Regions from separate parts of the Streptomyces sp. NBC_00490 genome, predicted to be linked through region 2. Evidence: predicted binding sites of a transcription regulator. Region 2 holds the regulator's gene; each other region holds the start of a gene.
The links. Region 2 encodes HspR, which represses chaperone genes until heat shock. Its sites were predicted from a motif close to TTGAGNNNNNNNNNCTCAA; they were not measured.
Positions count from the first base shown of each region.

Region 1: a site for HspR is predicted at 8,524-8,542, ahead of dnaK (molecular chaperone DnaK). Genes of this name have one in related genera too.
Region 3: a site for HspR is predicted at 3,453-3,471, ahead of lon (endopeptidase La). Genes of this name have one in related genera too.

Region 1 covers NZ_CP107869.1:8,339,685-8,349,861, forward strand. Annotated here, with positions in the region: gene OG381_RS37980 (MBL fold metallo-hydrolase) at 1-637, shown strand, start outside; gene OG381_RS37985 (DedA family protein) at 741-1,355, opposite strand; gene OG381_RS37990 (MBL fold metallo-hydrolase) at 1,352-2,125, opposite strand; gene OG381_RS37995 (hypothetical protein) at 2,209-2,610, shown strand; gene OG381_RS38000 (alkaline phosphatase family protein) at 2,698-4,773, shown strand; gene OG381_RS38005 (ATP-binding protein) at 5,062-6,123, shown strand; gene OG381_RS38010 (vWA domain-containing protein) at 6,146-7,960, shown strand; gene OG381_RS38015 (OsmC family protein) at 8,010-8,438, shown strand; gene dnaK (molecular chaperone DnaK) at 8,589-10,177, shown strand, end outside.
Region 2 covers NZ_CP107869.1:5,549,633-5,559,809, reverse strand. Annotated here, with positions in the region: gene OG381_RS25260 (hypothetical protein) at 1-209, shown strand, start outside; gene OG381_RS25255 (PA14 domain-containing protein) at 299-2,731, shown strand; gene OG381_RS25250 (heat shock protein transcriptional repressor HspR) at 2,795-3,241, opposite strand; gene dnaJ (molecular chaperone DnaJ) at 3,247-4,431, opposite strand; gene grpE (nucleotide exchange factor GrpE) at 4,474-5,121, opposite strand; gene dnaK (molecular chaperone DnaK) at 5,118-6,953, opposite strand; gene OG381_RS25230 (MraY family glycosyltransferase) at 7,048-8,028, opposite strand; gene OG381_RS25225 ((Fe-S)-binding protein) at 8,236-10,177, shown strand, end outside.
Region 3 covers NZ_CP107869.1:6,781,033-6,791,209, reverse strand. Annotated here, with positions in the region: gene OG381_RS31155 (lysozyme) at 107-940, shown strand; gene lon (endopeptidase La) at 1,016-3,430, opposite strand; gene OG381_RS31145 (GNAT family N-acetyltransferase) at 3,595-4,239, shown strand; gene OG381_RS31140 (GNAT family N-acetyltransferase) at 4,335-5,090, shown strand; gene OG381_RS31135 (rhomboid-like protein) at 5,294-6,097, opposite strand; gene OG381_RS31130 (TetR/AcrR family transcriptional regulator) at 6,193-6,852, opposite strand; gene OG381_RS31125 (MFS transporter) at 7,031-8,320, shown strand; partial or broken gene OG381_RS31120 (glycoside hydrolase family 3 protein) at 8,345-10,069, shown strand.

The DNA of each region.
Region 1 (10,177 bases), 2.8 Mb from region 2:
CGCCTGGAACGCGCTGCCCCCCGTCGACGCCGTCGTCATCAGCCACAACCACTACGACCATCTCGACGCCCCCACCCTGCGCCGGCTCCCGCGCGACACCCCGGTGTTCGTGCCCGCCGGACTCGGCACCTGGTTCCGCCGCCGCCGCTTCACCCGCATCACCGAGCTGGACTGGTGGGAGGCGGCCGAACTCGACGGCGTCCGCCTCGACTTCGTCCCCGCCCACCACTGGTCCAAGCGCAGCCTCACCGACACCTGCCGCAGTCTGTGGGGCGGCTGGGTCCTCACCGACCGGGACGGACAGCGCGTCTACTTCGCCGGCGACACCGGCTACGGCCACTGGTTCACCCGCATCGGCCGCCGCTACCCCGGCATCGACCTCGCCCTCCTGCCCATCGGCGCCTACAACCCCCGCTGGTGGCTCAGCGACGTCCACTGCGACCCGGAGGAAGCGGTCAGGGCGGCCCAGGACCTGGGCGCGCGCAGGATGGCACCGATGCACTGGGGCACGTTCGTCCTGTCGGCGGAACCGGTCCTGGAACCCCTGACGCGAGTACGGGAGGCCTGGGAGTTGGCAGGCCTGAACAGGGAGGACCTGTGGGACCTACCGGTAGGAGGATCCCAGGTACTCGATTAGCAGGCGCTCAGGGGGACCAACCCAGGGGCGCGGGGCTGTGTCAATGAGCGGCTCCGCCGCGGGGCGCGATCAACCACACACGACCCGCACCCCGCGACGCACATCAAGCGGCAGACCGAACCCGCCGCCACAGCCCGGGCGCCACACTGATGACCACGGTCAGTACCACCGCAGCCACCACCCCTTCCCAAGGCTCCTTGAACAGCGACCCACCCAGAATGCCGATCAGCTGGTAAGTGACCGCCCAGGCAAGGCACGCCGGGAAGTTGCCGCGGACAAACCTGCGCATCGGCCACTTCGCCATCAGACAGGCCAGCATCACGGGAAGCCGGCCGGCCGGCACGAGCCGGGACAACACCAACACCGCCACCCCGTGATCGGCCAGCTTCTCCTGCGCCTGCGCAAGCCGCTCCTCCGGCGCCCGCGACCGGATCGCCTCCAGCCACCGCGACCCGTTCTTCGACTTCATCCCCCGCCGCCCCAGCCAGTACAGCGTCGCGTCCCCGAGGAACGCGGCCAGCGACGCCGTCACGAACACCAGGGCCAGAGAGAAGGGCGCCGTCTGATGGAACGCCACCACCGCCGCCGTACTCACCAGCGCCCCCGTCGGCACCACCGGCACCAACGCCCCGATCAGCACCAGCAGGAACAGCGACGGATACCCGAGCGCCTGCTGCGTCGCCCCCGGCGCCGTCGACGCGGCCGCCAGCCAGCTCACCGGGCCACCTTGGGGCGCACACTCTGCCCGTGCTCCAGCAGATGCACCGCCACGCCCGGCGCACGCTCGGCCGCGAGCCGCACGAACTCCTCGCCGGGGGCGTGGAATTCGTGGGGGCGCACGGCGTCCATCCCGATCGGCCAGTACGTGCCGTAGTGCACCGGCACCGCGCTCACCGGTTCGAGCCGGGCCAGCGCCTCGGCCGCCCGCCCCGCGTCCAGATGCCCTTCGCCCAGGTACGGTCCCCAGCCGCCGACCGGCAGCAGCGCCACGTCGACCGGCCCGACCTCCTTGGCCATCTCGTCGAACAGCCCGGTGTCCCCGGCGAAGTAGGTGCGCGCCTCGCCCTCGACGACGTAGCCGAGCGCGGGGGAGCGGTGCGGTCCCAGGGGCAGCCGTCGCCCGTCGTGCCGGGCCGGGACGGTCCGTACGACCACGTCCCCGATCACCGTCTCGTCCCCGGGCACCACCTCGTCGACCTGGAGATGGGCGAGGCGGCGCAGCCCCGGCACGGCCTGGGCGGCGCCCCGGGGGACGAGCAGGCGGGTGCCCGGCGCGAGCCGGGCCAGCGAGGGAACGTGCAGGTGGTCGGCGTGCAGATGGGAGACGAGCGCCACGTCCGCGCGCCAGGCGGCGGGCCCCGGCACCGCCCCGCGGCGGCGGCGCAGATGCGCGAGCCGGCGGGCGAACAGAGGATCGGTGAGCACGCGGACGTCCGAGTCCTCGACCGTGCAGGTGGCGTGACCCCACCAGGTGATCTCCACCGGCACCTCTTTGCCTCCTTCGCGCGACTCCCCGAAGCCTACGGGCAGGAGTATGGTCGGCGGCGAAACCCGGAGGTGAGGGGGACGCCATGGGACCGGTGCGGGTCACGGCGATCGCGAGTCTGACGCCGTTGGAGGAGCTGGAGGCGGATCCCTTCCTGGTGGACTCCCGCAGCCAGCACGCGATGTGCGCTCGCTGGGCGGCGGAGCGGGGCTACATCGTCAGCCGGGAACTCCTCGTGCGGGGTCTGCGCGCCGACCACTGCGTCCTGTGGGACGGCGTCCGTCCCGGCACCGACCTGTTCGTCGCGCCCAGCCACCGGGTCCTGGAGAGCGCCCTGTCCTCCGTCGAGGAGTTCGCCGCCGAGTGCGCACGGCGCGGGGTGCGGGTGGAGACCGTGGGGCGCGCCGAACCGTCGTACGACGCCCAGATGAAGGCCAGGATCCACCGCCGGCTGTCGATGCCGACCGCGGGCTACGACGGCCGCTGACACCTGCCCGGGGACGCCGGGGGCCTGCGCGCGTTGTGACTAGGGTGGGTGCAGGCCCGCGCCGACGACGGGCCCGGGACGTGAGGTGTGCGGGGCGTGCGAGGCGGGCGTTGGCGGAGGGTCGCCAGTCAGACGGGGCGGAGCGTCGCGGTGTGGGCGGTCTCCACGATCACCATGCTCGTGCTCGCCGGCATCCTGCCGGAGTTCCAGCTCCGGTCCGCGGACGGTGACAGCGCCACCGACATCGCGGTCACCGCGGCCCTGGGCGCCGGCGCCTTCGGTGTGCTGTCGGCGCTGGTCTGGCCGCTTCTCGTACGGCTCCTGCTGCTGGTGCCCGCCCTCGTGCTGGGCCTGCTGGTGTTCTTCCTCAACGGCGCGCTGCTCCTCGTGGCGCTGCGGCTGAACCCGACCGAGCGAGGCGCGGCCGCGTGGGAGACCGCGGTCGTGGTCGCCGCCGTGATGTCGGCCGTCGCCTCCGCCACCGGCGCCGCCCTGGCGGTGCGCGACGACGACGCCTACCGGCGCCGGCTCTACCGGCTCGCCGACCGCCGCCGCGGCGCGGGACCGGGCGGCCCCGTCACGCCGGGGACGGTCTTCCTCCAGCTGGACGGCGTCGGTCACGACGTCCTGGAGGCGGCGGTGAAGAAGGGCCTCATGCCCACCGTCGCCCAGTGGCTGGACGGCACCCACCGGCTCACCCCGTGGCGCACCGACTGGTCCAGCCAGACCGGCGCCAGCCAGCTCGGCATCCTGCACGGCAGCAACGAGGACGTGCCGGCCTTCCGCTGGTACGAGAAGGACAGCCAGGAGGTGATGGTCTGCAACCGCCCCACCAGCGCCGCCGAGCTCCAGCGCCGGGCGGTGGCCCGTACCGGTGACGGCGGGCTGCTCAGCGCCGACGGCGCCAGCCGCGGCAACCTCTTCAGCGGCGGCGCCGACGAGCAGGCTCTCGTGCTGTCCATCGCCACCCGCCGGCGCAGCCGCGAGACCCGCTCCCGGTCGGGCTACTTCGCATACTTCTCCGACCCGGCCAACGCCGTCCGCACGGCCCTGTCGTTCTTCGCCGAGGTCGGCCGGGAGATCGCGCAGTCGACCAGGAGCCGTGCCCGCCGGGCCCGTCCCCGCGTCAAGCGCGGCGGTCTCTACCCGTTCATCCGCGCCTTCGCGACCGTCGTCGAACGGGACGTGGTCGTCGCCGCGGTGATGGGCGACATGCTCGCCGGCCGCACCGCCGTCTACGCCGACCTCGTCGCCTACGACGAGGTCGCCCACCACTCCGGACCGCACAGCCGCGACGCCGAGAAGGTCCTCGAACGCCTCGACCGTTCCCTCGCGTTGATCGAGAACGTCGCCGAGCACGCCCCGCGCCCGTACCGGATCGTCGTCCTGTCCGACCACGGCCAGAGCCCCGGCGAGACCTTCCGCACCCGCTACGGCCTCTCCCTCGGCGACCTGGTGCGGGCGGGCTGCGGCCTGCCGGTGCCCCGCAAGGCACAGCGCACCCACAGCGGCGCCGAGGCCCGCGCGGCCGTGCGGGCCGCGCTGCGCATCCGCGTCGAGGAGCGCGACGAGCAGCGCCGGCCCTCGCACCGCCGCTCGGAGCCGCTCGTGCTGGCCTCCGGCAACCTCGGCCTGGTCTCCTTCCCGGACGTGCCCCACCGGATGACCAAGGAGGAGATCGACGCCCGTCACCCCGCCCTGCTGACCACGCTCGCCAACCACCCCGGCATCGGCTTCCTCCTCGTCCGCAGTCAGGAGCACGGGGGAGTGGTGCTGGGCCCGTTCGGTACGGAGATCCCGGTCGACCGACTCGACGAGGAACCGGGCCCGTTGGCCGCCTTCGGGCCCGGCGCCGCCGACGTCGTACGCCGCACGCACGGCTTCGCGCACACCGCCGACATCATGGTCAACTCCTGGTACGACCCGATCGACGGCGAAGTCCTCGCCTTCGAGGAGCAGATCGGCTCGCACGGCGGGCTCGGCGGCGCCCAGGGCCGGCCGTTCCTGCTGTCGCCCGTCGTCCTGTCCGCGCCCGTGGCGGACACCGAGGAACTCGTCGGCGCCGAGCAGGTCCACCGCGTCCTGAGCCGGTGGCTGCGTGAATCCGACGGCCCCCAGGTGCCTTTGACGACCCGTCAGGACGAGGAGCGGCGCGCGGCCTAGTCCTCGGCGTCCGCCGCTCCTCCATACCCCCATGAACGGAGGAGCGGCTCACACGGAGGACCGCGCACACCGTGTCACCGCGGCACGGCTTTGCCCAGGGCACATTCCGGTCACTGCCGCGCACCCCGCATGTGCCGGCCCGTCCCACCCGTGAGCGGCTCCGGTGGTACGCCCCACGCGCCGCGGGCCCGGAAAATCGTGTGCGTCCCGTGGCGGCGGCACACACACTGTTCGCATCGGACCCCGCGCACCAGCGCGCCCTTCTCGAACATTCCCTGGAGCCACTGCGTGCAGGCTGCCGTCACCGTCACTCCCGCCCGGATCCCGGAGTTGCTGCTCGGTCTCGCGACCGTGCGGCCGGTCTTCATCTGGGGCGCCCCCGGCATCGGAAAGTCCTCCCTGGTACGGGAGTTCGCCGAGTCCCTGGGACTGGAGTGCGTGAGTCTGCTGGGCACCCAGCTCGCTCCCGAGGACCTGATCGGCGTGCCGCAGATCCGTGACGGACGCTCGGTGTTCTGCCCGCCGGAGGCGATCGCCCGCGACGAGCCGTACTGCCTGTTCCTGGACGAGCTCAACGCGGCGAGCCCGGATGTGCAGAAGGCGTTCTACTCGCTGATCCTGGACCGCCGTATCGGCAGCTACGACCTCCCGGCCGGCTCGATCGTGATCGGCGCCGGCAACCGGGCCACCGACAACGCCCTCGCCCGCCCCATCGCCTCCGCGCTGGTCAACCGGCTCGCCCATGTCCATCTGGAGGCCTCCGCGAAGGACTGGCTCGTGTGGGCCGCGGGCAACGGCATCCACCCCTGGGTCCTGGACCACCTCATCGACCGGCCCGACCACCTGTGGTCCAAGCCGCCCAAGACCGAGGAGCCGTTCTCCACGCCCCGCTCCTGGCACATGCTCTCCGACGCCCTGCACTCCTTCGGCCACGGCCTCGACGAGGAGACGCTGAAGGTGATCGCGCACGGCACGCTGACCCCCGCGCACGCCGTCGCGTTCTGCGGCTACGTCAAGATCGTGCGCGGCCAGTACGGCATCGAGGCGATCATCAAGGGCGACGCCCGCTGGCCGCACCGCATGGCGGACCGCGACCTCCTGTACTACCTCGCCGAGTCCTTCCGCGGCCGTCTGGTCAAGGAGCTGCCCGCCAGCAAGGAGCACCTCTCCGCGTCCGCCCAGCAGACGGCGTACCGCGCCAAGTCGCTGCTCGTGCAGCTCGCCGAGATCTCGGTGGAGGTCGCGCAGAGCGTCATCGCCCCGGACACCGACGGCAACCCGCTGCTGCCCGCCTGGTTCCTGGTCGAGGCCGCCCGTGACATGCCGCGGCTGGTGGAGGCGCGGCAGTGAGCCCTGCGAAGGGGGCGTGGCGGTGAGCCGTACGCGCGCCGCGAAGCCGCCGAAGAAGGACCTCGCGGCCGAGGCCTTCGCCGAGGGAATGCGGCTGGTGCGGGCCAACCGGGCCCTCGCCGCGATCGGGTTCAGCACCTGCCGCAAGCAGGACTGCCCGCACTCGCCCGCCTCCGGGCTGGTCCGCGTCGACTCCGACGGCACCCTGCACGTCCACCCCACCCGGCGCGCCGACCCCGTCGACTGGGCCTGGGCCATCGCCCACGCCGTCATCCACCTCGGCTTCGGCCACGTCCCGGCGAAGGAGGGCCGCCGCACCCAGCCCGACCGGTTGGAGCGGGCCGCCCGCTGCGTCGTCGTCAACCGCTTCCTGCTCGGCTTCCCCATCGGCCGCACCCCCGAGGACCTGCCGCCGTCCTACCCCGACGGCGACGAGGAACAGCTCGCCGCACGCTGGCGCCGCGACGGCGTCCCGCCCGTGTACGAGCACTGCGGCACGGCGGGCCGTGAACCGGACCAACTGCTCGTGCCCTGGGACGTGTGGACGGGCGGCGCCCCGAAGGATTGGCAGCTGGACTTCGCGCACGCCCTCACCCGTACCGTCGCCACCGCCATGGACGTGGCGGGCGGCCGCCGTGCGTCGATGCGCGGCGGCTCCACCCGACTCCAGCCGTGGGAGCGGGCGTTGAGCTGGTTCGTCTCCTCCTACCCGCTGCTCGGCGGCATCGCGGCCGGTATCACCCTGGTCGCCGACGCCGAACTGGCCCGCGCCCACGACATCTCCGTCGCCGCGGTCAACGCCGAACTCGCCGAGATCTACATCAACCCGCTGCGCGAACTCGACGACGAGGAATGGCGGTTCGTCCTCGCCCACGAGATGCTGCACGCCGCCCTGCGCCACGGCGACCGCTGCGGCACCCGCGACCCGTACCTGTTCAACGTGGCCTGCGACTACGTCATCAACGGCTGGCTGGCCGACATGCAGGTCGGCACGATGCCCGACGGGCTGCTCCACGACCCCGGGCTGAAGGACCTGTCCGCGGAGGAGGTCTACGACCGTATCGCCGGCGACATGCGCCGGATGCGCCGCCTGGGCACCCTGCGCGGCAAGGGCCTCGGCGACGTCCTCGGCGGCCCGCTCGGCTCGCCCCGGGACTACGTCGACCTCGACGAGTTCTACCGCCGCGGCCTCGGCATGGGCCTGGACCTGCACCAGGAGCAGTCACGCGGGTTCCTGCCCGGCGGTCTGGTCGAGGAGATCCGCGCACTCAGCCACCCACCACTGCCTTGGGACGCCCAACTCGCGCGCTGGTTCGACGAGTTCGTGCCCCGCCCTGAACCCCTGCGGACGTACGCGCGCCCCTCCCGCCGCCAGTCGTCCACCCCCGACATCCCGCGCGCGGGCCGGTACTTCCCGCCCGAGGAGATCGCCCGCTGCACCTTCGGCGTCGTCCTGGACACCTCCGGGTCCATGGACCGGACCCTGCTCGGCAAGGCGCTCGGCGCGATCGCCTCGTACGCCGAGGCCCGGGACGTACCGGCGGCGCGCGTCGTGTTCTGCGACGCGGCCCCCCACGACGCCGGTTATCTGCCGGTCACCGAGATCGCGGGCCGGGTCCGGGTGCGCGGTCGCGGCGGTACGGTCCTGCAGCCCGGGATCGACCTGCTGCACCGGGCCGACGACTTCCCGCCCGGCGCGCCCGTGTTGGTGATCACGGACGGCTGGTGCGATGTGCTGAGGGTGCGGCGCGAACACGCGTATCTGATCCCGGAGGGCGCGCGGCTGCCGTTCAGCCCGCGCGGGCCGGTCTTCAGGGTGAGCCGCGCCCGAGTGTGATCGGATGGGGTGCATCACCCGGAACCGGGACCACACGAAAGGACTGACCGTGGCTACCACGCGCTCCGCACACACCGTCTGGGAAGGCAACCTGCTCGAGGGCAACGGAGTCGTCACCTTCGACTCCTCCGGCGCCATCGCCGAGCAGCCGGTGACGTGGGCTGCCCGCACGCAGGAGGCCAACGGCAAGACCAGCCCCGAGGAGCTGATCGCGGCCGCCCACTCCAGCTGCTTCTCGATGGCGTTCTCGCACGCCCTCGCGGGGGCCGGCACCCCGCCCACCAAGCTCCTCACCTCCGCCGACGTCACCTTCCAGCCGGGCGAGGGCATCACCGGCATCCACCTCACCGTCGAGGGCACCGTGCCGGGCCTCGACGAGGACGGCTTCGTCGCCGCGGCGGAGCAGGCCAAGGTGAACTGCCCCGTCAGCCAGGCCCTCAAGGCCGTACCGATCACCCTGTCGGCGAAGCTCGCCTGACACCCGTACGTCCCGCACTGCCGCGTCCCCCTCGTGAGGGGCGCGGCAGCGCGCATTTCCGGGTACCCGGCATGGGTACGCGGCATTGACAACAGCGCACTCAAGTTTTGTGCTGGAGTCCGGGAAGTGCCCTGGCGGAAGGGGACAGCGATGGGACGCGCGGTCGGGATCGATCTGGGGACCACGAACTCCGTGGTGGCAGTCCTGGAGGGCGGCGACCCCACAGTCGTCGCCAATGCGGAGGGGGCCAGGACCACACCGTCGGTCGTGGCCTTCGCCAAGAACGGCGAGGTGCTGGTCGGGGAGGTCGCCAAACGGCAGGCGGTGACGAACGTCGAGCGGACGGCCCGTTCGGTGAAGCGGTACATGGGCGACGGGAGCTGGCGCTTCCCGGACCAGGGGGACATCGACGGCACCCGCTACCGGGCGCAGGAGCTCTCCGCGCGGGTGCTGCAGAAGCTGAAGCGGGACGCCGAGTCCTATCTCGGCGAGGACGTCACCGACGCGGTGATCACCGTCCCGGCGTACTTCGACGACACGCAGCGCCAGGCCACCAAGGAGGCCGGGGAGATCGCGGGCCTGAACGTGCTGCGGATCATCAACGAGCCGACGGCCGCCGCGCTCGCCTACGGCCTGGACCGGGGCGAGGAGCAGACCGTCCTCGTCTTCGACCTCGGCGGCGGCACCTTCGACGTCTCCCTGCTGGAGATCGGCGACGGCGTCATCGAGGTCAAGGCCACCAACGGCGACACCCATCTCGGCGGCGACGACTGGGACCAGCGGGTCGTGGAGCACCTGGTGAAGAAGTTCCAGGGGCAGTACGGCGTCGACCTCGGCAAGGACAAGATGGCGCTGCAACGGCTGCGCGAGGGAGCTGAGAAGGCCAAGATCGAGCTGTCGAGCTCGTCGGAGACGACGATCAACCTCCCCTACATCACCGCCTCCGCCGAAGGCCCCCTGCACCTCGACGAGAAGATGACGCGCGCCCAGTTCCAGGAGCTGACCGCCGACCTGCTCGACCGCTGCACGACCCCCTTCCACCAGGCCGTCAAGGACGCCGGCATCAAGCTCGCCGCGGTCGACCACGTCATCCTCGTCGGCGGCTCGACCCGGATGCCCGCCGTCACCGACCTCGTCAAGGAACTCACCGGCAAGGACCCGCACAAGGGCGTCAACCCGGACGAGGTCGTCGCCGTCGGCGCGGCCCTCCAGGCGGGCGTCATCCGCGGCGACGTGAAGGACGTCCTGCTGCTCGACGTCACCCCGCTGTCCCTGGGCATCGAGACCAAGGGCGGCATCATGACCAAGCTCATCGAGCGCAACACCACGATCCCCACCCGGCGTTCGGAGATCTTCACGACGGCGACCGACAACCAGCCCTCGGTGGGCATCCAGGTGTACCAGGGCGAGCGGGAGATCGCCGCGTACAACAAGAAGCTGGGCGTCTTCGACCTGACCGGGCTGCCGCCCGCGCCGCGTGGCGTCCCGCAGGTCGAGGTGGCGTTCGACATCGACGCCAACGGGATCATGCACGTCTCCGCCAAGGACCTGGCGACCGGCCGGGAACAGAAGATGACGGTCACCGGCGGCTCGGCCCTGCCCAAGGACGACATCGACCGCATGATGCGGGACGCGGAGCAGTACGCCGAGGAGGACCGCAACCGCCGGGAGGCGGCCGAGACCCGCAACCAGGCCGAGCAACTCGTCTACCAGACCGAGAAGTTCATCCGTGACAACGA
Region 2 (10,177 bases):
CGGACAGCCGCCTCCTGCGCGACGGGCGGCGGCTGGGCGACTTCCACTCGAGGGGCGGCGGCGAGGTGAAGGCGGCCGAGTGGCGGTCGGACGCCAAGCCGGACGCCATGGACGCGGCCGTCGGCTACGCGCTGGCCGCCGCGTTCGGCACGGGCGCGGAGTCGATGTGGGCGACGGCCGCCGACCTGGTCTTCGACGTGTTTCCCTGAGGAACTTCGTACAACCAATCGGTGCCCTTGCCGGTCCTGATTCGACGACGGTGATCTCTCCCGTCGTCGAATCAGGACCGAAGGACCGCATGAACCCAGCCAGACGTACGACCGCGGCTGCCGCGACCGCCGTCGTCCTCGCCACCGCGGGCACCCTGCTCACGCTCACGCCCGCCTCCGCCGCGACCACCTGCGCCTCGCCGGTCTTCAAGCGGCAGCTCTTCGCGAACACGAGCTTCTCCGGCACCCCGAAGAAGACGGACTGCGACAGCGCGATCGACCAGAGCTGGAGCGGAGCCCCCGCCTCCGGCCTGCCCTCGAACAACTTCGGCGTCCGCTGGTCCGTGACCCGCGACTTCGGCTCCGGCGGCCCCTTCGCCCTCGCCGCCTCCGGGCTGGACGGCATCCGGGTCTACGTCGACGGCGTCCGCAGAATCGACCTCTGGAAGAACGTCTCGTCGACCGTCTCCAAGACCGTCAACGTGACCATCCCCTCCGGCAAGCACACCCTGCGCGTCGACTACGTCAACTGGACCGGCTCCGCCAAGGTCAAGTTCGGCTACACGCCCCGCACCTCGGCCACCGTCGACAAGACCAAGCCCCTCACCCCGGCCGGGATCTCCGTCTCGTACGACAAGAGCGGCAACAAGGCCAAGCTCACCTGGGCGAGGAACAAGGAGATGGACCTCGCCGGGTACAAGGTCTACCGGCGGCTCAAGGGCGCCTCCTTCGGCGGCACGGCGCTCGCCACGACCACCTCCACCTCGTACACGGACACCCCTCCGCCCACCGGCGCGAGCTACTACTACGAGGTCCGCGCCCACGACAAGGCGGGCAACGTCTCGGCCGGCACCGCCGACCAGGCGGTCACCAGCGTGGACACCACCCCGCCCGCCGCGCCGTTCGTCGAGATGGACGCCTGCCCGGTGGACCAGCCCTACGCGGCCCCCGAGCTCGTCACGACCGCGGCGAACAAGGCCGACATCGCCTTGTACGAGATGCAGCGCCTCAACCCCGCCACCAACACCTGGGCCACCGTCTACACCGGCACCAAGGGCGCGATCTGCGACACCGGCTACGCCGCCGACGGCAGCAAGGTCACCTATCGGGGCCGGGCCCGGGACGCCGTCGGGAACTGGTCGGCGTACTCGCCCGCCGCCACCTTCACCACCTCGGACCGGACACCGCCCGCGACCGCGGCCGACGCGCGCGTCGCGTACCGGTCGGGCGTTCCGCACGTGCTGTGGTCACCCGTCGAGGGGGCCGCCTCCTACCAGGTCCTGCAGTACGACGCGGAGACCGGCGGCTGGCTCGACGCGCTGCCCGGCGCCACCGGCGACACCCCGACCACCACCACCGGGACCGACGTGGTGCCGCGCCAGCTGGTCGCGGTCGCCGACAGCTACCGGTACGCCGTGCGCTCGGTGGACGCGAAGGGCAACGCGGCCGCCCCGGTGGAGGTCACGCTGACGATGGCGGACCGGCCGGGGGCGATCGCCCCGTTCAGCACCACCGCGGACAGGTTCGACGAGGGGGTGATGATCGAGTGGAGCAGCGCCGACCCGTGGACCTTCGGCGAGGACAAGCCGCTGCTCACCTACCGGATCGTCCGCACCGACAAGGCGACCGGCGAGAGCAGCACGGTGACCGCCTGCAAGCCCAACGACTCGCAGGACCTGCCGCTGACGGACCCCAGGACGTACTGGACCTGGAACACCGGCGACGCCCCCGACTACGCCGGCGCCCGGCAGATCAACGGCGTCTGCTGGGACGTCTCCGGTGCCTCCGAGACGACGTACGACTACACGGTCGTGACGGTCGACCCGTACGGCCACGAGTCGCAGCCCGGCCCCGCCGCCACCGCGACCACCCCGGACACCGAGCGCCCGGCCCCGGTGCAGAACCTGGCCGCCGAGCGGATCCCGCTCGGGGTACGCCTGACCTGGACGCCACCGGCCGACGACGACGTCACGGGCTACAAGGTGTGGCAGGGCGTCACGGACCCGGAGACCGGCGAGACGGTCTGGGACCAGAACTGCTGGACCGGCGACTCCCTGGCCGACACCGAGATCCTCTGCCCGACGGTCCCCGACGGTGCCGCGCACACCTACAAGGTGGCCGCCACGGACGGCTCCCCCCTGATCGACGGGTGGGCGGGGCCCGAGGCCTTCCACGCCGCCGAGCTCTCCGTCACCCTGCCCGACACCCGGCCGCCGGGCTGGACGGGGACCGAGATCCGTGAGGACCAGTACCCGGAGCTGTACGTCGGCTGCTCCGAGAGCTCCGGCCTCGGCGACTGCGGCCGGTTCGCGAGCTACCGCGTGGAGCGCTGGGACCCGGCCTCGGCCGCCTATGTCACCCTCACCGAGGGCACGATGTACGACGCCGTGTTCCACAAGGACGAGACGGTCCACGAGGACACGCTGGGCCTGTACTACTACCGCGTCGTCCGCCTGGACGCCGCCGGCGCGGAGGCCGCGTCCACGCCGATGGCGTACGGCATCTGGGACTCCTGGCTCTGAGCCCGCGCATGTGAAGGGGCCCGGAGGTTCATCCCTCCGGGCCCCTCTCACATACCCGCGTCGTCAGTCCTGCCGCCCCTTGGGACGCCACACCACCAACGCGCTGGTCTGCTGCACTTCCTGATACGGCACCAGGTCACGGCGGTACGACGCGTGCACCGCCGCCTCCCGCTGCTGCATCGCCGCGGCGGCGCCGTCGAGGGCGGCCTCCATCTCGGCGACGCGGGACTGCAGCGCGGCGACCTGGTTCTCCAGCTCGATGATGCGCTTGATACCGGCGAGGTTGATGCCCTCGTCCTGCGACAACGCCTGCACCGCGCGGAGCAGTTCGATGTCGCGGGCCGAGTAGCGGCGGCCCCGGCCGGGGGTGCGGTCCGGGGAGACCAGACCCAGGCGGTCGTACTGGCGCAGGGTCTGCGGATGCAGGCCCGAGAGCTGGGCCGCCACCGAGATGACGTAGACCGGGGTCTCCTCGGTCAGTTCATACGGATTGCGTCGACGGCCGTCCATCTCGATCAAGCTCCCTTCGCCGCCTGGAACAGCTCCGCCCGCGGGTCCTCACCCGCGGTCGCCTCGCGATACGCCTCGAGGGCGTCACGAGCCTTCCCCGTCAGGTCCGTCGGGACACTCACCTCGACGGTGACCAGGAGGTCGCCGCGGGTGCCGTCCTTGCGGACCGCGCCCTTGCCCCGGGCGCGCATGGTGCGGCCGTTGGGCGTACCCGGCGGCAGCTTCAGCGTGACGGCGGGGCCGCCGAGGGTGGGGACCCTCACCTCGCCGCCGAGGGCCGCCTCGGTGAACGTGACGGGGACGGTGACCGTGAGGTTGTCGTCCTTGCGGCCGAAGACCGGGTGCGTGTCGACGTGCACGGTGACATACAGGTCGCCGGCCGGGCCGCCGCGCTCGCCCGGTGCGCCCTTGCCGCGCAGCCGGATCCGCTGACCGTCCGTCACCCCGGCGGGGATGCGGACCTGCATGGTCCGGGAGGACTTGGCGCGGCCGCTGCCGTTGCACTCCAGGCAGGGGTGCTCGGCCATCAGTCCGCGGCCCTTGCAGTCCGGGCAGGGGTCGGTGAGGGAGAAGCCGCCGCCGGAGCCCCGCGCCACCTGGCCGGTGCCGACACAGGTCGGGCACACGCGCGGTGTGCCGTTCTTGTCGCCGGTGCCGGAGCAGGCCTTGCACGGGGACTGCGAGGACATCCGCAGCGGCACCGTGGCGCCCTCGATGGCCTCGGTGAAGCTCAGCGTGACCTCGGTGTCGATGTCCTGGCCGCGCCGGGGCTGGGTCCGGGTCGTGCCCGTACCGCCCCGGTTGAACAGGCCCCCGAACACGTCGCCGATCCCGCCGCCGAAGCCGCCGGAACCCCCGGCGCCACCGCCCTGCGCGCCGCCGCCGAAGAGATCGCCCAGGTCGAAGTTGAAGGAGCCGCCGCCCGCGCCCGGCCCCGGGCGGAAGCCGCCGTTGCCGAAGAGGGCGCGGGCCTCGTCGTACTCCTTGCGCTTCTTGGGGTCACCGAGGACGTCGTTCGCCTCGGAGATCTCCTTGAAGCGCTCCTCGGCCTTGACGTTGCCCTTGTTGGCGTCCGGGTGGAACTCGCGGGCGAGCTTCCGGTACGCCTTCTTGATCTCGGCCTCGGTGGCGTCCTTGGGGACGCCGAGGACCTTGTAGAAGTCCTTCTCGATGAAGTCCTTGGTGCTCATCCTCGACGCGCCCCCTTCCTGGTGTCCCGCTCAGTGGTGACCTCAGCCCTCCTCAGGGCCGTTGTCCTTGTCGTCCTCGGCCGGGGAGTCCTCCTCGGCCTTGACCGTCTGCGCGCCCGGCTGCGGTTCGGCGACGGCCACCCGCGCGGGGCGGATGGTGCGCTCGCCGATGCGATACCCGGGCTGCAGGATCGCCACGCACGTCGTCTCGGTGACGTCCGGCGCGTAACTGTGCATCAGGGCCTCGTGGATGGTCGGGTCGAAGGGCTCGCCCTCCTTGCCGAACTGCTGCAGACCCATCTTCGCCGCGACGGTCTCCAGCGACTCACCGACGGACTTGAATCCGCCGACGAACTCGCCGTGGTCCCGCGCGCGGCCGATGTCGTCGAGCACGGGCAGGAGTTCGGTCAGGAGGTTCGCGACGGCGATCTCCTTGACCGTGATCCGGTCCCGCTCCACGCGGCGGCGGTAGTTCTGGAACTCGGCCTGGAGCCGCTGGAGGTCCGCGGTGCGCTCCTCGAGCGCCTTGCGGGCCTGGTCCAGCTGGGCCGTCAGACCGGCGATCTGTGCTGTTGCGTCCCCGGCCGGGGCCGCCCCCTCCTGGGGGGCGGCCTTCGGCTCGGCGTCGTCGGGGGTCGCGCCGGAGGGGACGTCGGGCTTCTCCTCGAAGCCCGGGGTCTCCTCGGTCACGCGGCACCGTCCTTGCGCTCGTCGTCCACGATCTCGGCGTCCACGACGTCGTCGTCGGCCTTGGGGGCCTCGGCACCGGCGTCGGCGCCGCCCGCGGCCTGGGCGTCGGCGTACATGGCCTGGCCGACCTTCTGCGAGACTGCCGCGACCTTCTCGGTGGCGGTGCGGATCTCGGCGGTGTCCTCGCCCTTGAGCGCGGTCTTCAGCTCCTCGACGGCGGCCTCGACCTCGGTCTTGACCTCGGCGGGGACCTTGTCCTCGTTGTCCTTGAGGAACTTCTCCGTCTGGTAGACGAGCTGCTCGCCCTGGTTGCGGGACTCGGCGGCCTCCCGGCGGGCGTGGTCCTCCTCCGCGTACTTCTCGGCCTCTTCGCGCATCCGGTTGACCTCGTCCTTCGGCAGCGAGGAGCCACCGGTGACGGTCATCTTCTGCTCCTTGCCCGTGCCGAGGTCCTTCGCGGTCACGTGCATGATGCCGTTGGCGTCGATGTCGAAGGCGACCTCGATCTGCGGGACACCGCGCGGGGCCGGCGGCAGACCGGTCAGCTCGAACATCCCGAGCTTCTTGTTGTACGCCGCGATCTCGCGCTCGCCCTGGTAGACCTGGATCTGCACGGAGGGCTGGTTGTCCTCGGCGGTGGTGAAGATCTCGGACCGCTTGGTCGGGATCGTCGTGTTCCGCTCGATGAGCTTGGTCATGATGCCGCCCTTGGTCTCGATACCAAGCGACAGCGGCGTGACGTCGAGGAGCAGGACGTCCTTGACCTCACCCTTGAGGACACCGGCCTGGAGGGCGGCGCCGATGGCGACGACCTCGTCCGGGTTGACGCCCTTGTTGGCGTCCTTGCCGCCGGTGAGCTCGCGCACGAGCTCGGCCACGGCGGGCATACGGGTGGAGCCACCGACGAGGACGACGTGGTCGATCTCGTTGATGGAGACGCCGGCGTCCTTCATGACGTTGAAGAACGGGGTCTTGCAGCGCTCCAGGAGGTCCGCGGTCAGCTGCTGGAACTGAGCCCGGGTGAGCTTCTCGTCCAGGTGCAGCGGGCCCTCGGCGGAGGCGGTGATGTAGGGCAGGTTGATCGAGGTCTCGGTGGAGCTCGACAGCTCGATCTTGGCCTTCTCGGCGGCCTCGCGGAGGCGCTGGAGGGCCATCTTGTCCTTGGCGAGGTCCACGCCGTGGCCGGCCTTGAACTGCTGCACCAGGTAGTCGACGACGCGCTGGTCCCAGTCGTCACCACCGAGGTGGTTGTCGCCGTTGGTGGCCTTCACCTCGACGACGCCGTCGCCGATCTCCAGGAGGGACACGTCGAAGGTGCCGCCACCGAGGTCGAAGACGAGGATCGTCTGGTCGTCCTTGTCGAGGCCGTACGCGAGCGCGGCCGCGGTGGGCTCGTTGACGATACGAAGGACGTTGAGACCGGCGATCTCGCCGGCTTCCTTCGTCGCCTGACGCTCGGAGTCGTTGAAGTACGCCGGGACGGTGATGACCGCGTCGGTCACCTTCTCGCCCAGGTACGACTCGGCGTCGCGCTTCAGCTTCTGCAGGATGAACGCGGACATCTGCTGCGGGTTGAAGGGCTTCCCGTCGAGCTCGACCTTCCAGTCCGTGCCCATGTGGCGCTTGACGGAGCGGATGGTCCGGTCCACGTTCGTGACCGCCTGGCGCTTGGCGACCTCGCCGACCAGCACCTCGCCGTTCTTCGCGAAGGCGACGACGGACGGCGTGGTCCTGGCACCCTCGGCGTTGGTGATGACGGTGGGCTCGCCGCCCTCCAGAACGCTGACGACCGAGTTCGTCGTGCCCAGGTCGATGCCGACCGCACGTGCCATGGTGATTTCCTCCAGCTGACTTGAGTGGAACGGACTCAAGTGTGCATGACGTCGGCCGCTCGGTCAACAGACCTGAGTCGTGGAGGCTCAACTCTTATCCGTTCCTTACACGCAACCGAGCTCTGACCTGCGCGGACGGCTTCGCACGGAGGAGCGCGAGGACCACGATCAGGGCACCCGCGGCCACCCAGAGGGCCCCGGACTCCGCGAGCCACCCGAGGTGCACGAGGACCCCGACGAGTACCCCGCAGAAGGCTCCCGCACCGAGGACGACGATCACTCCCTGCGGGGTGAGCCCGAGCCGCCTGAGCCGGTGGGCGAGGTGGCCGGGGCCGGTGCCGCGGCGGGTCAGGGCGACCAGGAGGACCTCGGCGGCGATCAGCGCCGTCAGCGCGAACAGCACCGCCGCGCTGGAGCCGAGCCCGTAGCCGGCCCGGGTCTCCACCGCGGCCGAGGCGAGCACGAACCCGGCGAAGAGCGAGCCGCACGAACCGAGCCCCACGCGCGCGGGCGGCCAGTTGTGCATGAGGAACCCGGTCAGCGCGGCGGCCAGCACGCTCAGCAGCACCGCGAGCCCGTCCATCACCTCCGCCGCGGCACAGGCGCCGGCCCCGAAGGCGGTGACGACCCCGACGGCCCCCGCGAGACCGTCGGCATGGTCCAGGGCCCGGAAGCCGACGGTGACGAGGACGATCCAGCAGACGGCGAGGAGTCCTCCGGCGACACCGGTCTCCGCGTACGGCACGACACAGGCCGCCGCCACCGCCGTACCGGCGACCAGCGCCCGCGCCTTGACCCGCCGTACGTCCGCGAAGAGCCCCAGCGCGGCGAGCACGGCCCCGGCGACGAGCAGCCCGCCGACGCCGGAGCCGAGGGGCGCGACACCGGTCCGGTCCCCCGCGACCGCCACCAGGCAGGTCGCGAGCACCACCGCCACACCCCCGAACAGCGGCACCTTGCGGTGCTGCCACCGCCGGTCGACGACCCCGAGCCGCAGGGCGGCCGTGCGGAGCAGTGCGGTGAGGACGGCGGAGAGGAGGAGGGCGGTCGTGGCGGCTGCGATCCCGTAGAGCACAGGTCTAAATTAGGGGCGAATGTATCAATTTGGTACGAATAACACGGTCAGTTCTTAAGGCAACCCTCAGCGACATAGATCACCGCACGCCTGGCTACAGTGCGAGAGACGATGCGGGTACTCTCGTAGAACTGCATAAGTTACCGCTTAGTAATCTCGCTCGACCCCGCTCGAAAGAACCCCATCGCAGGCCCGAGGAGCCCCGACATGCAACTCGCCGCGATCATCGTGTCGCTGGTCCTGACCGTGGTCGGCGCGGCATTGTTCGCACGCGTCATCGCGCAGTTCGTCCGGTTTTTCATGCTCGGCCAGCCCCTGCCCGCCGGGACCCGGATCGACAACCCCTACCAGCGCAGTGTGACGCTGGTGAAGGAGTTCCTCGGCCACACGCGGATGAACCGCTGGGGGATCGTGGGCTTCGCCCACTGGTTCGTGGCGATGGGCTTCCTGACGCTGATCCCGATCCTGGGCCAGGCCCTGGGCCAGCTCTTCCAGGCCGACTTCGTCCTCCCGGTCATCGGCGGCTGGCTGCCCTGGGAGATGTACGTCGAGTTCATCACCGTGATGACCGGCCTCGGCATCGCCGTGCTCATCGCGATCCGCCTGCTGAACCTGCCCTCGCGCCCCGGCCGCAAGTCCCGCTTCGCGGGCTCCAAGGCCTGGCAGGCGTACTTCGTCGAGTACGTCATCCTCACCATCGGCATCGTGATCTACGTACTGCGCGGCCTCGAGGGCGCGATGCACCACGTGGACCACTACGAGGCCGCGTTCTTCGCCTCGTACCCGCTGGTCGCCGCCTTCCGGACGCTCGACGTCTCCACGCTCCAGACGCTGGTCTACCTCTTCGCCGGCATCAAGGTCAGCGTCTCGTTCATCTGGATGATCGTCGTCTCGCTGAACGCCAACATGAGCGTCGCCTGGCACCGCTTCCTCGCGTTCCCGAACATCTGGTTCAAGCGCAACGCGGACGGCTCCACCGCACTCGGCGGCCTCCAGCCCATGACCTCCGCCGGCAAGCCGATCGACTTCACCGACCCGGGCGAGGACGACGTCTTCGGCGTCTCCCAGGTCGAGCAGTTCTCCTGGAAGGGCCTCCTCGACTTCTCGACCTGCACCGAGTGCGGTCGCTGCCAGTCGCAGTGCCCGGCCTGGAACACCGGCAAGCCGCTCTCCCCGAAGCTGCTGATCATGTCGCTGCGGGACCACTCGCACGCCAAGGCGCCCTACCTGCTGGCGGGCGGCGGCAAGACGATGGAGGGCGAGGAGAAGGCGTCCGAGGAGCAGCTGGCCAATGTGCCCGCCGCGGCTCTGGCGGAGGCCGAGCGCCCGCTGATCGGCACCGCCGAGGAGAACGGCGTCATCGACCCGGACGTCCTGTGGTCCTGCACCACCTGCGGCGCCTGTGTCGAGCAGTGCCCCGTCGACATCGAGCACGTCGACCACATCGTCGACATGCGCCGCTACCAGGTGATGATCGAGTCCGCGTTCCCGTCCGAGGCGGGCACGATGCTCAAGAACCTGGAGAAGAAGGGCAACCCCTGGGGCCTGGCCAAGAAGCAGCGCCTGGAGTGGCTCAAGGAACTCGACTTCGAGGTCCCGGTCGTCGGCAAGGACATCGAGGACCTGTCCGAGGTCGAGTACCTGTACTGGGTCGGCTGCGCGGGCTCCCTGGAGGACCGCGCCAAGAAGACCACCAAGGCCTTCGCGGAACTGCTCCACATCGCGGGCGTCAAGTTCGCGATCATGGGCGGCGACGAGAAGTGCACCGGTGACTCGGCCCGCCGCCTCGGCAACGAGCCCCTGTTCCAGGAACTGGGCATGGAGAACGTCGCCGCGCTGAACATGGCCTTCGGCGAGGACGACGAGGACCCGGCGACGAAGAAGCCGCGGTCGGCGAAGAAGATCGTCGCGACCTGCCCGCACTGCCTGAACACGATCGGCAACGAGTACCCGCAGCTCGGCGGCGACTACGAGACCATCCACCACACCCAGCTGCTCCAGCACCTCATCGACGAGGGCAAGCTGCTCCCGGTGACCCCGGTGGACGGCCTCATCACCTACCACGACCCCTGCTACCTGGGCCGTCACAACAAGATCTACACGCCCCCGCGCGAGATCATGTCGGCCGTCCCGGGCCTGCGCCAGCAGG
Region 3 (10,177 bases), 1.2 Mb from region 2:
GTCGACGTGCGTAGCTTCTTGACCAGGCGCTGACTGGCATGCCCACGCCATACACCCCGGCCGGGTGTCCCCCACCGAGCATCATCGAAACCCTCGGAGGCACGCCATGCCCGTGCACAGACCCGGATCGCCCCGCCCTCGCCCGCTGTTCCTCACCGGCGTCCTCACCGCCGTGCTCGCGCTGCTGTCCATAGCCCCGGCGTCGGCCGCCGAGTCGCCCGACGCCACCGCCACACCGACCCGCGGCACCGCCCGCATGGGCATGGGCGTCGTCGCCCACGACGGACAGGGCGGCCTGCCCGCCGACACCCGCGCCGCCCAGACCGAGGGCGTCGACGTGGCCAGTTACCAGGGCAACGTCGCCTGGACGACCCTCTGGAACAGCGGGGTCCGGTGGGCCTACACCAAGGGGAGCGAGGGGACGTACTACACGAACCCCTACTTCTCCCAGCAGTACAGCGGCTCCTACGGCGTCGGCATGATCCGCGGCGCGTACCACTTCGCGACCCCGGACACCACGACCGGCGCAACGCAGGCCAACTATTTCGTCGACCACGGAGGCGGCTGGTCCGCCGACGGCAGGACCCTGCCCGGCACCCTCGACATCGAGTGGAACCCGTACGGCGACTCCTGCTACGGCAAGACCAAGAGCGCGATGGTGAGCTGGATCCGTGACTTCCTGAACCAGTACAAGGCCCGCACCGGCCGCGACGCCGTCATCTACACCTCCACCAGCTGGTGGACCCAGTGCACCGGCAACTACGCCGGCTTCGCCGCCAACCCGCTCTGGATCGCCCGCTATGCCTCGACCGCGGGCACCCTGCCGGCCGGGTGGAGCACCTACACGATGTGGCAGTACACCTCGTCCGGGCCGACGGTCGGCGACCACGACCGGTTCAACGGGGCGCTCGACAGGGTGCAGGCGCTCGCCAAGGGCTGACCCCTTCCCCGGTACGGCGAAGGCCCGGGCCTCCCTCACGAGAACCCGGGCCTTCACCTCATCCGATGGCGTCCGTCACGCCGCCACCGGAACCTCCGACGCCGCCCCGGCCACGGCCGGCGACAACGCCAGCTCCAGGACCTGGCGGACGTCCGTCACGGCGTGGACGTCGAGCTTGTCCAGCACCTCGGCGGGGACGTCGTCCAGGTCGGGCTCGTTGCGCTTGGGGATGATGACGGTGGTGACGCCCGCCCGGTGCGCGGCCAGCAGCTTCTGCTTCACACCGCCGATGGGCAGCACGCGGCCCGTAAGCGAGACCTCGCCCGTCATGGCGACGTCGGTCCGCACCAGCCGCCCGCTCAGCAGCGACGCCAGTGCCGTCGTCATCGTGACGCCCGCGCTCGGGCCGTCCTTCGGCACCGCGCCCGCCGGGAAGTGGATGTGCACGCCCCGGTCCTTCAGGTCGCCCACCGGCAGCTCCAGTTCGGCGCCGTGCGAGCGGAGGAAGCTCAACGCGATCTGCGCGCTCTCCTTCATCACGTCACCCAGCTGGCCGGTCAGGGTCAGACCCGCCGCACCCGTCTCCGGGTCCGCCAGGGACGCCTCCACGAAGAGCACGTCACCGCCGGCTCCCGTGACCGCCAGGCCCGTCGCCACACCCGGCACCGCGGTACGGCGCTCCGCCGGGTCCTGCGCCGACTCCGGCACGTGGTGCGGGCGCCCGATGAGGCCCCGCAGCTCCTCGTCCGTCACGGTGAACGGCAGCTTGCGCTCACCCAGTTCGTGCTGGGCCGCGACCTTGCGCAGCAGCCGTGCGATGGACCGCTCCAGGGTGCGGACGCCCGCCTCGCGGGTGTACTCGCCGGCGAGCTTGCGCAGGGCGCTCTCGTCCAGGGTCACCTCGTCCTTGTCGAGGCCGGCCCGCTCCAGCTGGCGCGGGAGCAGGTGGTCACGGGCGATGACGACCTTCTCGTCCTCGGTGTAGCCGTCGAGGCGGACCAGCTCCATACGGTCGAGCAGGGCCTCGGGGATGGCCTCCAGGACGTTGGCGGTGGCGAGGAAGACCACGTCGCTCAGGTCCAGCTCCACCTCCAGGTAGTGGTCCCGGAAGGTGTGGTTCTGCGCGGGGTCGAGGACCTCCAGCAGGGCGGCCGCCGGATCGCCCCGGAAGTCGGAGCCCACCTTGTCGATCTCGTCGAGCAGGACCACCGGGTTCATGGACCCGGCCTCCTTGACGGCACGGACGATCCGGCCGGGCAGCGCGCCGACGTACGTACGCCGGTGACCGCGGATCTCGGCCTCGTCCCGCACCCCGCCGAGGGCGACGCGGACGAACTTGCGGCCCATGGCGTGCGCGACGGACTCGCCCAGGGACGTCTTGCCGACGCCGGGCGGGCCGACCAGCGCCAGGACGGCGCCGCCACGGCGGCCGCCGACCACACCCAGCCCTCGTTCGTTGCGGCGCTTGCGCACCGCGAGGTACTCGGTGATCCGTTCCTTCACGTCCTCCAGGCCCGCGTGCTCGGCGTCCAGGACCGACTTGGCGCCCTGGATGTCGTAGGAGTCCTCGGTCCGCTCGTTCCACGGGAGTTCGAGCACCGTGTCCAGCCAGGTCCGGATCCAGGATCCCTCGGGCGACTGGTCGCTGGACCGCTCCAGCTTGTCGACCTCCTTGAGGGCCGCCTCGCGGACGTTCTCCGGCAGGTCGGCGGCCTCCACGCGGGCGCGGTAGTCGTCGGACTCCTCGCCGTCCTTCTCGCCGTTGAGGTCGCGCAGCTCCTTGCGCACGGCTTCCAGCTGGCGGCGGAGCAGGAACTCGCGCTGCTGCTTGTCGACGCCTTCCTGGACGTCCTTGGCGATGGTCTCGGCGACGTCCTGCTCGGCGAGGTGGTCGCGCAGGTGCTGGGTCGCGAGCTTGAGGCGGGCCACCGGGTCGGCGGTCTCCAGCAGTTCGACCTTCTGGTCGGTGGTCAGGAAGGGCGAGTAGCCGGAGTTGTCGGCGAGCGCGGAGACGTCGTCGATGGCCTGGACGCGGTCCACGACCTGCCAGGCGCCGCGCTTGCGCAGCCAGGCGGTGGCGAGGGCCTTGTACTCCTTGACCAGTTCGGTGACATGGCCCGGCAGCGGCTCGGGCGTGGTCTCGTCGATACGGGTGCCCTCGATCCAGAGGGCGGCACCCGGCCCCGTGGTCCCGGCACCGATGCGCACCCGTCCCCGGCCGCGGATGAGCGCGCCAGGGTCGCCGTCGGCCAGCCGGCCGACCTGCTCGACGGTGCCGAGGACGCCGGTACCGGTGTAGGTGCCGTCGATGCGCGGCACCAGCAGGACCTTGGGCTTGCCCGGCTCGGACCGGGCGGCGGCCTGGGCGGCCTCCACCGCGGCGCGTACGTCGGGATCGTTCAGGTCGAGCGGTACGACCATGCCGGGAAGCACGACCTCGTCGTCGAGCGGCAGCACGGGCAGAGTGAGCGGTGTGGACGTCGAAGCCATGATCTCCCCTTCGGCACTCAAGTTGAGCTATGCCGACTCAATGCACGTGAGCCCTTGATTGTTCCCCGGGACGCGTTCGCTGTGAGCGATCACATCTGCGGGGAAGCGTGACCTGCGACTGTAATAACCCCGGACGGCTTTCATTCGTTACCGGAAGGGGTGCCATGGACCGGCTCGTACGGGCATGGGTGGACGGTTGGGTGCTCTCGCGCGGGGCGGCCCCGCCGGTGGTCGAGGCGTGGGGGTGCACGATCGACGTGGGCTCGGACGGACATGTCGCCCGGCATGTGTTCGGCGCGGTCGGCGACGGCGTCGAGGAGACGGCCGTGCGGAAGGTGGCCGGGGCGGTCACCGGCGCCGGTGTGTGGCTCAAGGTGTTCCGGGATCCGAGCGTGGTCGGCGGCTGGCTCGGCGAGGGCTGGTGGATCGACCCCGAGCCCGGCTACCTGATGGCCCTCCCCCTGACCACCGCACCCGACCGGCCGACGGTCCCCGACGGCTACCGTCTGCGCACCTGGTCCCGCGGCGGCGTCACCCGCACCATGCTCGCCGCCCCCGACGGCTCCTGGGCGGCCCGCGGCCAGCTCGCCCCGACCGGCGCGACGGCGGTCGTCGACCAGATCGAGACCTCGCCGCTGCACCGCCGCAAGGGCCTCGGCACGGTCGTCATGCACACCCTCCAGCGGGCCGCCTCGGAACAGGGCGTGGAGCTCTGCGTCCTGGCGGGGACGCCCGCGGGCCGGGGGCTGTACGAGTCGCTGGGCTGGACGGTGACCGCGCCACTGACCAGCGCGAAGTTCACCGGCTGAGGGCGCCGCGCAAAACCGGTTGCCTCCTGTGCCGGACGCCGTACGGTCGTGCCGTGACCGACACCGAGATCTTCCTCGCCGCCTACGACGACCAGATGCGCGGTGCGCCGCCCACCCCGCCCGCCGGAGTGACGTACGAGAAGGACGGCCCGCTGCTGCGGATCGTCGGACAGTTCCGGGGCTTTGTGAGCGGGCCGCGCGAACTCGGCGTCGACGGGGACGCACTGGACCGGCTCATCGCCTCGCAGCGGGACTTCTTCGCGGCGCGCGGCGAGGCCGTGGAGTGGAAGACCCGGGGCCACGACACCCCGGCCGACCTCACCGAACGGCTCCGCGCGGCAGGCTTCCTGCCGGAGGAGCGGGAGACGGTGCTGATCGGGCGCGCGGCCGACATGGCCGTACGCGAGCCCGTCCTGCCGGAGGGTGTGACCCTGCGGCGGGTCACGACGGACGCCGACATGCGCCGCGTCGCCGCCATGGAGTCCACCGTCTGGGGCGAGGACCGCAGCTGGCTCGCCGACGACCTCATCGGCCGGGTCGCCGCCGCTCCCGACGAGATCGCGGTCTACGTCGCCGAGGCGGACGGCGAGGTGGTCTGCGCGGCCTGGCTGGCCTTCCGCGCGGGCACGGCGTTCGCGAGCCTGTGGGGCGGTTCCACGCTCGCCGAGTGGCGGGGCCGGGGGATCTACCGCGCCCTGGTCGCCACCCGCGCCGCCCTCGCGACCGCGCGCGGCGTCACGTATCTGCACGTGGACGCCTCCGACGACAGCGCCCCCATCCTGCGCCGCCTCGGCTTCGAGCCGGTGACGACGACCACGCCGTACGTCTGGAACCCGCCCCGCACGGCGTGAGGCGGGAGGATCTGCGCGGTGCCGGCGACCAGTTCCGGTCCGGATGACGGCCGTGCGTTCCTCGGTCGTCCGGCCGCCGTGGCCGCCCGCGTCGGCATGGCCCTGGTCGGTAAGGCCGAGGACGGTCCAGCGCTCCCGACGCACCCGCCCCGCCGGAGACCAGGTGTTCGGCCCGTCCGCGCCGAGCCGGGCGCGGCCGGGGACTATGCGGCGGTGGCCGCGCCCGGGACCTGAAGCCCGTACCAGCGCCGGACCACCGGCCAGGTCGCCACCCCGATCGCCAGGGCCATCAGGTGCCCCCACTCGGTCATCGGGTCGGTGAAGGCGAGCAGGTCCTGCACCAGCATCGCCCCGTACAAGCCCAGCAGCGGCCATCGCAGCCATGGCGGGAGCAGTCCGGCGAGCGCGCCCGTCGCGGCGGCGACGCCGAAGCTGATGCCGTAGTCGAGGCGGTGCAGGGAGGTGTCGGGGAGGTGGCCGGCCAGGACGGCGAGGCCCACCGGGACCTCGGTCGCGAGGGTGGCCAGGACATGGCCGAGGAGGAAGACGCCGGCCGCGCGCAGGCCGCCGATCCGGCGCTCCAGCGCGGTCATGACCAGCAGGAAGCCGAGGACGTACGGCGACGCGATCCCGCCCGCGATCCACAGCGCGCTGGCGAACAGGACGAGCACGGGCGTGCGCACGAGGTGGGCCACGTCGGTACTGGAGCCCTGGAGCAGGGTGTGGACGAGGGACGGGTCGGCGTACTCCGTGACGAGCGAGGTGACGGCCAGGACGGCGGCGTAACCGAAGGTGAACGGCGTCCCGGTGGGGGTGGGGAACAGCCGCCACGGGCGGATCCTCGGGCGGACCTCGGGGGCGGCCACGGCGACCGGGAGAGCGGCCGGGACAGGAACCGGCCCGCGCTGCTTCGGCACCCCGTCCAGCAGGCCCGATGCGCTGTCCGGCACGGACGTCGTCCCCGCCCTGTCCTCAGAAGCCCGCGCGGCGACCTCGCTGCGTTCCACCGTGAGGCGCTCCTTCCGTGTCGCTCCAGCCTTCGCACTCCGCCGCCCCCGTGTCTGTGACCGGCGCCACGCGGGCCCCGATTCACAGGTACTTCTCAAGAACCGTCCGGCAGCCCGATCCCTTCCACGGTGACCGCCCGCAGCAGCCGGTCCGCGTACTGCCGGAACCGCCCGACCATGTCGAAGCCCTTCGGGTCGAGCACCCACTGGAGCTGGAGCCCGTCCATGACGGCGGCCGTCTCCTCCGCGAGGGCCACGACATCCGTGCCGGGCCTCAGCTCACCGCTCTGGACCGCGTGCCGGAAGGCGGCGGACATGACCTCGACGAGCTCCGCGTACCGCCGTACGAAGTACGCGTGCGCGGGATGACCGACATCGCCCGCCTCCGCCAGGAGGACGTTGAACATCCGTGTGCGGCCGAGGCGTGCGGCGTTGTGCTCGTGGAGGCGGACGAGGTTGGCGTAGCACTGCACCGCGGTGCCGGACTCCTCCGCGAAGAACCGCTCCTTGTCCTGCCGTTCCGTGCGCTCCAGAACCTGTACGAGCAGGTCCTCCTTGCTGCGGAAGTGGTGCAGCAGACCGCCCTGGGTGATGCCGACGTCCTTGGCGATACGGGCGAGGGAGGAGGCGTGGAAGCCCCACTGGGCGAAGTGTTCGACGGCGGCGTCGAGGATGCGCGAGCGTCGTTCGTCACCCACCGCGTAGCTGCCGCGGCCTGCGGCTTTGCCGGTGCGGGTGCTCTCCTTGGGCTCCATGCCCGTCACGATAACCGACGCCCGGACCGATGGTTACACGTGTCAAACGCCCCATATTTCAAGCCATGTGCGGCGTGATTCTGCCCACGCGAACAAAACCTAGTACCCACTCGGTTTTGCTGTTTCCCTGAGCGGGCCGGCGCGCAACGAAGCCGCCCCCGTCCCCCAGGAGTGCCTCATGGCCGTGAGCCACGACGCCCCGCTCGACGCGACGACCTCCCCAGCGTCCGTCGAGACCCCGCAGCAGGCCGCCCCCGCCAAGCTGATCGCCGCTCTCGCCCTCGCCCAGTTCGGCGCCTACCTCGCCGTCCTCACCCCGGTCATGGTGACCCTCGCCCTCCGGGTCAGCCAGATCGTCCCGGAGGCGGACCGCGGCGCGGCCCTCGGCCAGGTGCTCTCCGTCGGCGCGCTGCTCGCGATGCTCGGCAACCCGGTCTTCGGAGCCCTCTCCGACCGCACCACCAGCCGCTTCGGCCGCCGTCGCCCATGGCTTGTCGGCGGCATGCTGGCCGGCCTCGGCGGACTCGCGGTGGTCGCCGTCGGCACCGACGTGCCGACCCTGCTGCTCGGCTGGACCCTCGCCCAGCTCGGCATCAACGCCACCCTCGCCGCGCTGACCTCCTGCATCCCCGACCTGATCCCGCAGCGCCAGATGGGCCGCGTCTGCGGCATGGTCGGCATGACCACCCCGTTCGCGATCATCGCCGGCTCCGCCATGGCCCAGGCGTTCAGCGGCTCGATGGCCCTCGCCTTCCTGGTGCCCGGCGTGATCGGCCTGGTCACGGTCGGTTCGCTCGCCGCCGTGATGAAGGACCGCCCGGCCCGCGCAGGCGCCTTCCAGCCGTACAGCTTGCGGGAGTTCCTGCGCAGCTTCTGGGTCGACCCGCGCAAGCACCCCGACTTCGCGTGGAACTTCGCCGGCCGCTTCCTGGTCTTCACCGGCGCCTCCTGCGTCACCAGCTACCAGGTGTACTTCCTCATGGACCGCCTCGGTTACTCCGACGAACAGGTCACCGGAAAGCTCTTCACCGGCACCGTCGCCATGGTCGTCGCGATCGTCCTCGGCTCCCTGCTCGGCGGCCAGCTCTCCGACCGCTCGGGCCGCCGCAAGCCGTATGTGCTGGGCTCCTCGCTGATCATGGCGGTCAGCCTCGCCATGATCGCCACAGCCCAGTCCTTCGGGATGTATGTCGCCGCCGTGGTCGTCTTCGGCTTCGGCGAGGGGCTCTACCTCTCCGTCGACATGGCGCTCGCCGCGGCCGTGCTCCCCAACCCGGAGGAGTCCGCCAAGGACATGGGCGTCCTGAACATCGGCAACGCCCTCCCCCAGTCCCTCGTCCCCATCGTCGCCCCCGCGTTCCTCGCGATCGGCACAGGCGGCGGCAACTACAGCGCGCTGTTCCTGTTCGGCGCGATCGCCGCCGTACTGGGCGCGCTGGCCGTCCAGTGCATCCGTAGCGTCAAGTAAGCCCACGTCTTAGGGAATTCCGGGATGACGACCCCCACGTACCGCGATCCGAACCGCCCCGTCGACGAGCGCGTGGCGGACCTCCTCTCCCGCATGACACTGGAGGACAAGGCCGGCCAGCTCTTCCACACCATGCTCGCCATGGGCCCGGACGGCACCCTCGCCGAGGACGGCTCGTTCCTGACGTGCGGCACCACCGAACTCGTGACGGAGCGCCGGTTGAGCCACTTCAACCTGATCGGCCAGGGCACCGCCCGTGAGATGGCCACCTGGGTCAACCGGGTCCAGGAACTGGCCGCGAGCACCCGGCTCGGCATTCCGCTCACCCTCTCCACCGACCCGCGGCACGCGTTCACCGACAACCCGGGCGCCTCCTTCCTGGCCGGCGACTTCTCGGCCTGGCCGGAACCGCTGGGCCTGGCCGCGATCGGGGACGCCGAGCTGGTGGAGAGGTTCGCGGACACCGTGCGCCGCGAGTATCTGGCGGTCGGCTTCCGGGTCGCCCTGCACCCGCAGATCGACCTGGCGACCGAGCCGCGCTGGTCCCGCCAGTCGGGCACGTTCGGCTCCAGCGCGGAGGTGACGAGCGAGCTGGTCCGGGCGTACGTCCGCGGCCTGCAGGGCCCGCGGCTCGGCCCGGAGTCGGTCGCCGCGATGGTCAAGCACTTCCCGGGCGGCGGCCCGCAGAAGGACGGCGAGGACCCGCACTTCGCGCACGGCAAGGACCAGGTGTACCCGGGCGGGATGCGCGACCACCACCTGGAACCCTTCAAGGCCGCGATCGAGGCCGGGTGTTCGCAGATGATGCCGTACTACGGCCGGCCCGTCGGCACCGACTGGGAGGAGGTCGGCTTCGGCTTCAACAAGGACGTCCTGACCGGCCTCCTGCGCGAACGCCTCGGCTTCCGGGGCATCGTCTGCACCGACTGGGGCCTCCTCAACGACGCCGAGATCCTCGGCGAACCCGCCGAGGCCCGCGCCTGGGGCGTGGAGCACCTGTCGGTTCCCGAACGCGCCGCGAAGGCCCTGGACGCGGGCACCGACCAGTTCGGCGGCGAGCAGTGCCCCGAGGTGATCGTGGAACTGGTCCGCTCCGGCCGGATCTCCGAGGACCGTGTCGACGACTCCGTACGACGGCTGCTGCGCGAGAAGTTCGTCCTCGGGCTCTTCGAGAATCCGTACGTCGATGTCGACCGGGCCGAGGAGACCGTGGGCGCGAGCGAGTTCACCGCCCTCGGCGCCGCCGCCCAGCGCCGCGCGCTGACCGTCCTGACCAACCACTCCCTGCTGCCCCTCGCCGAGCGCCCCGACCTCTATGTCCGGGGCGTGAGCGAGAAGACGGCGGCGGCGTACGGCAATGTCGTGGCGGACCCGGCCGAGGCGGACGTGGCGGTGCTGCGGCTGCGGACGCCCTTCGAGCCGCGCACCGGCGCCTTCGAGTCCTTCTTCCACGCGGGTTCGCTCGCCTTCCCCGAGGACCAGCTGAAGGAGATCCTGCGGCTCCTGGACACCGTGCCGACGCTGGTGTGCGTCAACCTCGAACGGCCCGCCGTGCTCCCGGAGATCGCCGAGCGCGCGGCCGCCCTGGTCGCCGACTTCGGCGCCTGCGACGCCGCGTTGCTCGACGTGGCCTTCGGACGGGCACGGGCGGAGGGCCGGCTGCCCTTCGAACTGCCGCGCTCCATGGCGGCGGTGGCGGCCGCACGGTCCGACGTTCCCGACGACACCGAGGACCCGGTGTTCCCGTACGGCCACGGACTGGCCCTGCAGAGCACCCCTGACCGGCGGGGACCTGAATCCATCCCCGCCCGCCCGGGGCCCGTCCCGTGGGGGGAGCCGGGCCCCGGGCAATTCCCT